3 regions of the Halalkalibacter sp. HAAS-P014 genome follow, and region 1 is predicted to be linked to each of the others. Evidence: predicted binding sites of a transcription regulator. Region 1 holds the regulator's gene; each other region holds the start of a gene.
What was found. Region 1 encodes Rex, which represses fermentation and respiration genes when NADH is low (regulators of the CRP and FNR family bind a similar motif). Its sites were predicted from a motif close to TTGTGAAATATTTCACAA; they were not measured.
Positions count from the first base shown of each region.

Region 2: the regulator Rex is predicted to act here: its motif matches at 1,492-1,509, upstream of AC1FXZ_RS21035 (cytochrome c oxidase subunit 2A).
Region 3: the regulator Rex is predicted to act here: its motif matches at 1,732-1,749, upstream of AC1FXZ_RS06160 (TIGR04053 family radical SAM/SPASM domain-containing protein).

Region 1 is NZ_JBWQTV010000030.1:36,334-39,618, reverse strand. It holds gene AC1FXZ_RS20895 (ABC-F family ATP-binding cassette domain-containing protein) at 1-1,428, opposite strand, end outside; gene AC1FXZ_RS20890 (redox-sensing transcriptional repressor Rex) at 1,679-2,314, shown strand; gene AC1FXZ_RS20885 (twin-arginine translocase TatA/TatE family subunit) at 2,452-2,634, shown strand; gene tatC (twin-arginine translocase subunit TatC) at 2,652-3,285, shown strand, end outside.
Region 2 is NZ_JBWQTV010000031.1:12,438-15,722, forward strand. It holds gene AC1FXZ_RS21025 (b(o/a)3-type cytochrome-c oxidase subunit 1) at 1-617, opposite strand, end outside; gene AC1FXZ_RS21030 (cupredoxin domain-containing protein) at 638-1,144, opposite strand; gene AC1FXZ_RS21035 (cytochrome c oxidase subunit 2A) at 1,171-1,299, opposite strand; gene AC1FXZ_RS21040 (TetR/AcrR family transcriptional regulator) at 1,609-2,280, shown strand; gene AC1FXZ_RS21045 (OsmC family protein) at 2,277-2,672, shown strand; gene AC1FXZ_RS21050 (ABC transporter substrate-binding protein) at 2,749-3,285, shown strand, end outside.
Region 3 is NZ_JBWQTV010000006.1:276,976-280,260, forward strand. It holds gene AC1FXZ_RS06155 (YwiC-like family protein) at 1-521, shown strand, start outside; gene AC1FXZ_RS06160 (TIGR04053 family radical SAM/SPASM domain-containing protein) at 547-1,629, opposite strand; gene AC1FXZ_RS06165 (sensor domain-containing protein) at 1,853-3,285, opposite strand, start outside.

The DNA.
Region 1 (3,285 bases):
GTTAGTAGGCTCATCAAGAATGAGAAGATTTGCTTTTTTCATCATTAGCTTAGCGAGCGCTAGTCGAGCCTTTTCACCCCCACTTAAAGTAGAGACTGGCTTTAACACATCATCGCCACTGAAAAGAAAGTTTCCAAGCACCGTGCGAATTTCTTTCTCAGGCAAAAGTGAGTGGTCATCCCAAAGCTCATGGAGAACAAGCTTGTTCGATTTTAAATTTGCTTGTTCTTGATCGTAATAGCCGACTGTTACATTGCTGCCAAAACGAATCGTCCCGTCTGTAAGAGGGATGTCGTTCATCAATGCTTTTAATAACGTTGATTTTCCTGCACCATTTGGACCAATTAACGCAACACTTTCTTCACGGTCAAGATCGAAGGTTACGTTTTTAAAAATCGTCTCCTCTCCATAAGCAACATGAAGATCAGTCGCTCGGAGAACTTCTTTACCACTTTGTCGTTCGATCATGAAAGAGAAGGAAGCTGACTTTTCTGACCCTGCTGGACGATCAAGTAATGTCATGCGATCCAGTTGTTTTCTCCGGCTTTGTGCTCGCTTCGTTGTCGATGCTCTTGCAATATTTCGTTGAATAAAATCTTCTAATTTTGCTACTTCATCTTGCTGCTTTTCATATTGTTTTAATTCTAATTCATAACGTTTCGCTTTTTCATCTAGGTAGGCACTATAATTGCCTGGATATTTCGTTGACTTCGCTCTTGAAATCTCTACAACCGAAGTAACGATTTTATCGAGAAAGTAACGATCATGGGAAACGATTAAAATTGCCCCTTTATAACCGATTAGGTATTGCTCAAGCCACGTAAGCGTTGCGATATCAAGATGGTTAGTAGGCTCATCGAGAATAAGGAGGTCCGGTTTAGTTAACAATAGCTTTGCCAAAGCAAGTCTTGTTTTTTGGCCGCCACTTAACGTTGCAATTTTTGTATCGTAATCAAAATCTGCGAAGTTCATTCCAGAGAGCACACCACGAATATCAGCTTCGTATTGGTACCCACCCTTATCTTTGAACAAAAGTTGAAGTTGATCGTACTCTTTTAAAAGCTTTTCATATTTTTGATTGTTTTGAAGTAAATCTGGGTCGGACATCTGCATTTCCATATCTCGGATTTGTTGCTCCATTTTCCGAAGTGGAGCAAATACGGTTAACATCTCTTCCCAGATCGATAATTCAGACTCAAGACCTGTGTTTTGTGCTAGATAACCTAGATTCATTCCTTTTGGCATCATAACTTGCCCACTGTCATGAGAAATTTGACCAGCAATGATTTTTAAGAGGGTTGATTTTCCCGCACCATTTCGACCAACCAAGGCCACGCGCTCTCCTGTTTGGATATCAAGCTTAATATTTGTTAAGATGGGGTCAACCCCAAATGCTTTAGAAATATTTATACATTGTAAAATAATCATGATTTTCATTCCTAACTAACTAAAGTTAATTCTGTATTGCTTTATTTAGACTAGATGACATTTCAGTATATATAGCTTCAAGTAAAAATAGGAAAAATAAATCTTTTGCTTATTCCCTTTAGTGTATCGTAGAATAGATTTCTCAACAACTTAATGAACAGTTTTGTAAAACGATTACAAACTGTGTGAAATAGTGTACAATAACGTTATTCTTAAAGCCATACAAAGGATAATAGGAGGGAGGCAATAGATGAAAATTGATCAAACCAAGATTCCACAGGCAACAGCAAAGCGATTACCACTCTATTATCGGTTCTTGGAGAATCTCTCTGCCTCGGGAAAACAAAGAGTATCATCAACAGAATTAAGTGAGGCCGTAAAAGTCGACTCAGCAACAATTAGACGTGATTTTTCATATTTTGGTGCGCTTGGAAAAAAAGGATATGGCTACAATGTGAATTATTTGCTTTCCTTTTTTCGAAAAACACTTGATCATGATGAGTTAACGAAGGTTATTCTAGTTGGTGTTGGAAATTTAGGAACTGCATTTTTACAATATAATTTCTCAAAGAATAATAATACACACATTGTGAAGGCTTTTGATGTGGATGAGACTAAAATAGGTGAGGAAGTAGGTGGAGTAACCATCCACCATCTAAAAGACTTAAAACAGGTCCTGGACCCTGAGGTAACCGTTGCTATTTTAACTGTACCACAAGCTGCAGCACAAAAGATTGCTGATCAGTTAGTAGAATCAGGGATAAAAGGCATTTTAAATTTTACTCCAGCAAGACTTGATGTACCAGATTCGGTACGCGTCCACCATATTGACCTTTCAGTTGAATTACAAGCATTAGTGTATTTTTTAAAGCATTACCCGGTATAAAAGGTTATTAAAATGGGACAAGTTTTAGCCTACTAGAAGTACCTTAGATAGCATGTACAAATTTCCAACCATAAGGAGTCATTGCTATCTTTTTTAACACGCTCTATAATAGTAATTAGGACAAGGAGGTGCTACCCATGGGTGGTTTAGGCGCAGGTAGTATCGCATTAATTGCGATCGTTGCTTTATTAATTTTTGGTCCAAAGAAGTTACCAGAGTTAGGAAAAGCTGCTGGAAATACATTACGTGAGTTTAAGAATGCAACAAAAGGCTTAGCAGATGAAGATGAAAATAAGAAAAAAGATAACGATAAAGCCTAAGTAGGAAGGGGCTATAAATGGAACAACGAGACATGTCGGTAATGGACCACATAGTGGAGCTTAGACGAAGAATTATGATAACTTTAGTCTTCTTCATTGTGGCTCTTATTGCCGGCTTTTTTTTAGCTACACCATTAATCACTTACTTACAAAGCACACCTACAGCTCAAGATTTACCGATGAATGCATTTAAAATGACAGATCCGATACGGGTCTTTATGACATTTGCGTTTGCGAGTGCACTTATTATTACTTTTCCGATCATTTTATATCAACTCTGGGCTTTTGTTAGTCCCGGACTCCATGAGAAAGAAAGAAAAGCAACACTTGCCTATATTCCGTTTGCTTTTATTTTGCTGTTAACGGGGCTATCTTTTGCGTATTTTGTGCTATTCCCATTTATCGTACAGTTTATGGGGAATTTATCTGAACGATTAGGGATTACCGAACAATATGGTATAAATGAGTACTTTCAATTTTTATTTCAAGTAACAATTCCGTTTGGATTGTTGTTTCAACTGCCAGTGATCATGATGTTTTTTACACGGTTAGGAATTTTAACTCCGGCTTTATTAACCGAATTTAGGAAATTTGCTTATTTTATCTTACTTGTAATCGCTGGTTTTATAACACCACCAGAGATTTTATCTC
Region 2 (3,285 bases), on a different contig from region 1:
CCTAGTGACCATGGGATGAACTGAATCAACATCGCTGCAGCTAGACCTAGTGTAGCTATAAACCACATAATCATGTTAATTGTAACCATGAAAGCAAGGAGTGGTGATTTTTCTCCAGGGTTTCTTTGTTTCCATAAATATAATTGTCTCCAATTAATAAAAACAGCAATCCAACTTCCCAGAACTACCAGTGTTAAGCCGATATAAAAAGCTGGATGTGCTTGAAGCGGCGCATAAAACGTATACAAAACACTCGCTCTTCCCATTAATATCGTCACAGCTGTTACAATCGTCCCACTCACCATCAGCCAGAAGCCCAGCCATGCACCTCTACGCTGCGTTTCTGAGATTCCAACCGTTTTCCCCATTAATGTATATTGAAAACCGATTATAAAAAACGTTGTCAAAACAAGAGCAAGTATCACACCATGTACAGTTAAAACTTGATAATAGCCAATACCAAATGGAAGTGTAAAATGACCTGAACGTTCCAATACTTGCAAAAGCCCCATTAACCCTCCGGTTAATAAAGAAATAAAGGCAACATAAAAGAATGCCATATACAGTTGTGCTTCATTTTTTTTGATAGGAAGATAACTAGGTGACTCTTCTGTCATATCTATTACTCTGGCCAAGCTCATTCTTCATACACCTCCACAGTTAAATACATCATATGGTGTCCAATTCCACAGTACTCATTGCACACAAGTGTATACTCTCCTGCTTTATTCATAACTGTTTCCATTCTGCTTATGTAACCCGGTTCAACCATCATGTTCACATTCGTTCCTGCAATATTGAACCCATGAATCACATCAATGGTCGTAACTTGATAAAGAACGCTCGCCCCTTTTGGAATGAGAATATGTCTGACTGGTTTGCCTTCCTCATCCTCTCCAAGGTCATAATTAAATGACGATGCCACAACATTTACAATGTAACGATCATCATCAACTTTTGTTAATCCGAGATTTTCTTTCTTGAATGCATCCACTTCTTCTATATTTTGTGGGTCAATCGTTTGGGCATGGCTTTGTGGATGTGTACCCTTGTAAAAGGCACCATACCCTAGCACAGATAGAAAAACGACAAATGTACCAATCCCTAACGCAATACAAATCTTTTCAAACATGTGTATATGCATACACCTTCACCCCTCCCTTAACGACTTCATACTCCTCTTGAAAGAAATAACCAAAAGACTCCAACCCAACTGACAATAATGATCAATAAAAGAATTAATACGGAAACAAAAGTGCCTTTTAAATTCGAATTGTCTAGTTGCTCCTTTTTCTTCATTTCTTCTCCCCCTTTTTTCAAGAGTAGCAATCGTCTCAAAAAAAGCGTGTGATTCAAATCACGTATAAATTGACAAATTTTTGAATTCGGGGTCAGTCCCCTCTTTAACACAGCGTAGTGTTAACGCGGGGTCTGACCCTCCTTTCTCACTTCACAGCACTAGCGTGGGGTCTGACCCCTCACCTTCAAACCTTACGAATTGTTTGACAACTAGCATTGTTTAAATTATAGTAACCCCATAGGAATTATTTTTTTTGGACTTTTATTGACTGACTTGTCAATCAATAGTCAGGCGCTTTACTGACTGACTTGTCAATCAAGAGCAAGGAGGCGAACTTTATCTCAAATAAACAAAAAGATTCAAGCGAGCGACGTGATCAATTGCTTGAAGTAGCGCTAGAACTATTTGCGACAAAAGGCTATCACGCAACGAAGGTTTCCGACATTGTCAAACAAGCCGGTGTCGCTCAAGGAACGTTTTATTGGTACTTCGAAAGCAAAGAAGAGATATCTTTACAGATTATTGCCTACGGCAAAAAGCACCTTCTAAATGTAATTCAACAAGGATATAGGAAAGAAGCCGGTACCATTGATGACATGATCTCCTCGTCTAAAAATCTAATACAAGCATTTTTACAGTTTGCTAGTGAGAATCGTAACCTGATGATTTTCCTATTAGTAAAAGGACATGGCGCCGATGTACCCATTAGGAATGCAATCTCCGATATTTTTATTTCGATCGAAGAAGCCTTTGCAAAAAACATTCAACGAGCGATCGAATTAAACATGCTTCCAAATCGAAATTGCGTTGACCTGCAAGCTCAAATGCTGACAAGCCTTGTTACTGGCACAGCATCGAAATGGTTGTTCGGCCCGATGCAATCCCTAGATTACAAACCGGATCAGCCTCTTGAAGTAGTGGCACAAGAACTTGTCCAATTTGAATTTTTTGGACTTTTAAATCACGGGGGAAAACAATGAAAACAACGATTCAGTGGGAAAATGAAAACATGATCATCAAGAACGATCAAGGTGTTAGCCTCAATGGAACGACAAGTAATTCTAGTGATTTAGGTTATACACCAGTAGATTTATTAACAAGCTCATTAGGGTTGTGTGTGTTTATTTCCTTAGCAAAGATGCTTGTACGTGATGGGATCAAAGCTGATACAACGAAGATAAACGTTTCTGTCACTGCTGAGAAAGCTAACGATCTTCCTTCACGAATTGACAGGCTGCACGTGGACATAGCTTTACCTCAAGATTTCGATGAAGCGTATCGTTCGAAATTAACTCGCTCAGCAAAGAAAGCTTGTACAATTGGAAATACTCTTTCACAAGGTGTTTCCATCCATGTCAATGAACAGTGCTAAAAAACTAGTACATAAGTAAATTAGCTCTAAAAAAATAGTTTTCTATTAAAAACAAAAGAAAAAGGGGACATTTCAAATGAAATGGAATTACGTAAAGGTATTTGCAGTTGTGTCATTGCTGACAGTATTTTTAATTGCCTGCAACAATGATACAGAAACACAAGAAGAAGAAACAACAGATTCTGCTGAGGTTACGGGAGGGGAATTGACTGTTGCTGTCCCTGCTCAACCACCAACACTCGATGCCCAAATAACAGTTTCAACGGCAGCGTTAAATATTTCTCGCCATATTTTTGAAACACTAGTTACGTTAAATGAAGACTATGAACCAGTACCAATGCTAGCAGATTCTATTACAATGAACGATGATGGTCTTACTTACACATTTGAATTACGTGATAACTTACTTTTCCATAATGGTGAAGAAGTAACAACAGAAGATGTTGAAGCTTCAATGAATCGTTGGCTCGAAACTTCATCTAGAGCAAAACTATTATTAGAAGGTGCTTCATTTGAAGCCGTTGATGAAAGCTCAGTTGTCCTCCATTTAGAAGAACGTGCAGCTGATGTATTAGATATTATGGCAGGACAAAGTGAATTTCCAGCGATTATG
Region 3 (3,285 bases), on a different contig from region 1:
AATATATGATCATTGCTATCTTTTTTTTAATACCTATTATTTGGCTGGCTCCAACTTTAATTATTGTAGGTTTGTTTATCCTTCCACTTCTTTTAATTAATATCTATTTCATTAAAAAACGGAATGAACGGAGTTTATGGAATAACCTAAGTGGAATTCTCACCTTTTCATTGGGAGGCGTAGCTGCCTATCTTATTGGTGCCGGAACAATTACAATGGAAGCAGTCCTTTTGTTAATGATTATAACTTTTTATTTTATGGGTAGTGCATTTTATGTAAAATCATTAATTCGCGAACGAAAAAACCTACGCTTTAAAAGAATCTCACACCTTTACCATGTCGTCCTGTTAATGATTCCTTGGCTAGTCGGAATTCCTTGGTTACTTCTAGCTTATTTACCAGGAGTGTTAAAAGATTGGTTAACCTCTAGGAAACAACAAATGAAACCTATGAAAATTGGTATAATTGAAATAACTAACGGGGTAATGTTCTTTATCATCAGCCTTATTATATTACATTAATAAAGAAAGTCCTGATTTAAAGCAATCAGGACTTTTGTAAAACTACTTTATTCTCTCTCATTTTTTTAGGTATGTATATGCAATAAGGTTCTGCTTCTAAATAATCACCGGTTACAGCAAAAGCTCTCGCTCTTGACCCTCCACAAATATAACGATACTCACAAATACCACATTTCCCTTTGAATTGATCAGGATTTCGAAGACTTTTAAAAACTGGATTATCTCTATAGATTGTTGCCAGTGGTTGTGATCTTACATTCCCACAATTCATCGGAAGAAATCCACTTGGAAACACATCTCCTATATGAGAAATAAATAAAAATCCATTTCCGTCGTTCACTCCTCTTGGGGCACGGCCAAGTATATCCTCTTTTTTCTTAACTGACGCATAATCCTGACTTTGCTTTTGCAAAAGTATCCTTCTAAAATGATGGGCTTCTGTCGTTTTAATATCAAATGAAGAGGTTCTTTTTAAATTAGCAAGCCAGTTTAACACTTCTTCATGTTGCTCTGGAGTTATTGGTTCCATATTCGTCGCTCTTCCAGTAGGTACAAGAAAGAATACACTCCACATGACGACATCAAGTCGCTTCAGCAGGTCAGCCATAGCCTCTAGATCGTGAAGATTGTAATGAGATACAACCGTATTAATTTGTATCGGCATCTCTAACGCATGCAAATGTCGAATTGCCTTCATCGTTAAGTCAAATGACCCTATTGTCCCTCTAAAATGATCATGAATTTCTTTATTCGAACCATCCAAACTAAAGGCCCATCTTGATAAACCAGCATCTTTTACTTTTTCTATCGCTTTTTTCGTTACTCGAGGAGTTGCACTTGGAGTCATAGAAACTCGGACACCTAATTTCACAGCATAGTCAATTAAGTCGTATAGATCCTCCCTCATTAAGGGATCACCACCCGTAAATACAAGTAATGGGTTGTCCATCTCATATATTTGATCAATCAACTGTTTTCCTTCCTCGAAACTAAGTTCCCTTGGATCACGTAAGTATTGTGCCTCCGCTCTACAATGAAGACACTTTAATGCGCAAGCTCTTGTCACCTCCCAAATAACGATAAATGGATTTCGCTCATAATTTTGCATGAAATACAATCTCCTCTACTAATAGCTTCGTAATTGCTAACTTTCATCTCTCTAATATTGAAAGTACGTTATTATAAGAGTAACAAACCCAATGCTTTTTCTAGGTGAGGTATCTCACAAAATAAAATTGTTCAAAGAATAGTCAATCATTTTTGTGGAAAATCAAGCTAGTATCTTCAGCTAATAAAGAACCAATTAACCCACAATGGGCTAATTGGCTCTTTTACTTATTAGCAATCACTTCGTAACTTTTCAAGAAAACAGGAATTTCTTTTGCACCTAGCGGTTTTTCAAAAAAATAACCTTGTCCTTCATGGCAATCTAGATTTTTTAAATACTGGAGTTGGTTCTCATTTTCAATACCTTCTGCGATGACAGTGAAGTTTAAGTTTTTTGCCATATTAATAATTGTGTTTACGATGATTTCACCATCTACATCAAGTTCATTTATAAACGATTTATCAATTTTAAGAGTATCGACAGGTAAATGTTTCAAATAACTTAGCGATGAATAGCCTGTACCAAAATCATCTATTGAGATCTTAACTCCCAACGTTTTTAATTCAAGTAATGTTTTTAAAGAGGACTCAATGTTCAACAGTACCCCTTCTGTTATCTCTAGCTCTAAGTTAGATGCTAGCATTTGTGTCTCATTAAGAATATCCCTTATATCTTCAACAAACGATTTATCTCGGAACTGAACCGGAGACACATTAACGGAAACTCTTTGTATATCTAGACCTTTATGCTTCCATTGTATAAATTGCCTACAAACTGATTGGATGACCCATTTGCCTACAGAAATAATATTTCCGGTTTCTTCTAAGATTGGAATAAACTCAGCTGGTGAAACAGCTCCTAAATTAGGGCTATACCAACGTAACAATGCCTCGACTCCAACCACCTGGTTATTTTTCAAACCTATAAGAGGTTGATAGACAGTTCGAAATTGCTTTAATTGCAACGCTACTGTGAGCTCTTTTTGAATTTTGTAATAACGTTCCATTTCACTATTTTGCTTTGCAGTACTAATACAATATGTAGATCCACCTTGTTGTTTAGCTTGATACATTGCATTATCTGCCTCTTTGATCAGAGTCTCAATAAAATCATGATAATTACTCGTTTCCGTTCCAACACTATCCATACTAACACCAATACTTGTAGACGTAACAACTTTTTTATTACGAATATAAAAAGGAAGAGCCAATTGATTCATGATTTTCTGAACAATCGTTACAATGTCTTGTTCACTTTCAACCCCATCCAAAATGATAACGAATTCATCTCCACCTTGACGTGTAATAAAATCACTCTTTCGAAGACATTCCTTTAATCTTTGCCCTACTTCTTTAATCAATAAATCTCCAACTGTATGTCCAAACTGGTCGTTAATTGACTTAAAACGATCTATATCCAAAAACAAGACTGCAATTTTTTGGTTAACTTTCTGTTTAATTTGTACTTCATTCAACCATGTAATTAATTTATTTCGATTAGGTAATGATGTGAGTGGATCAAAATAAGCCATGTACTTTATTCTTTCTTCAACTTCTTTTCGAGATGTAATATCGTGCCGTATTGAAACATATTGATAAGGTACTCCTTCTTCATCAAGGAATGGCACAATGGTAGTGTCTACCCAATAAAAAGTTC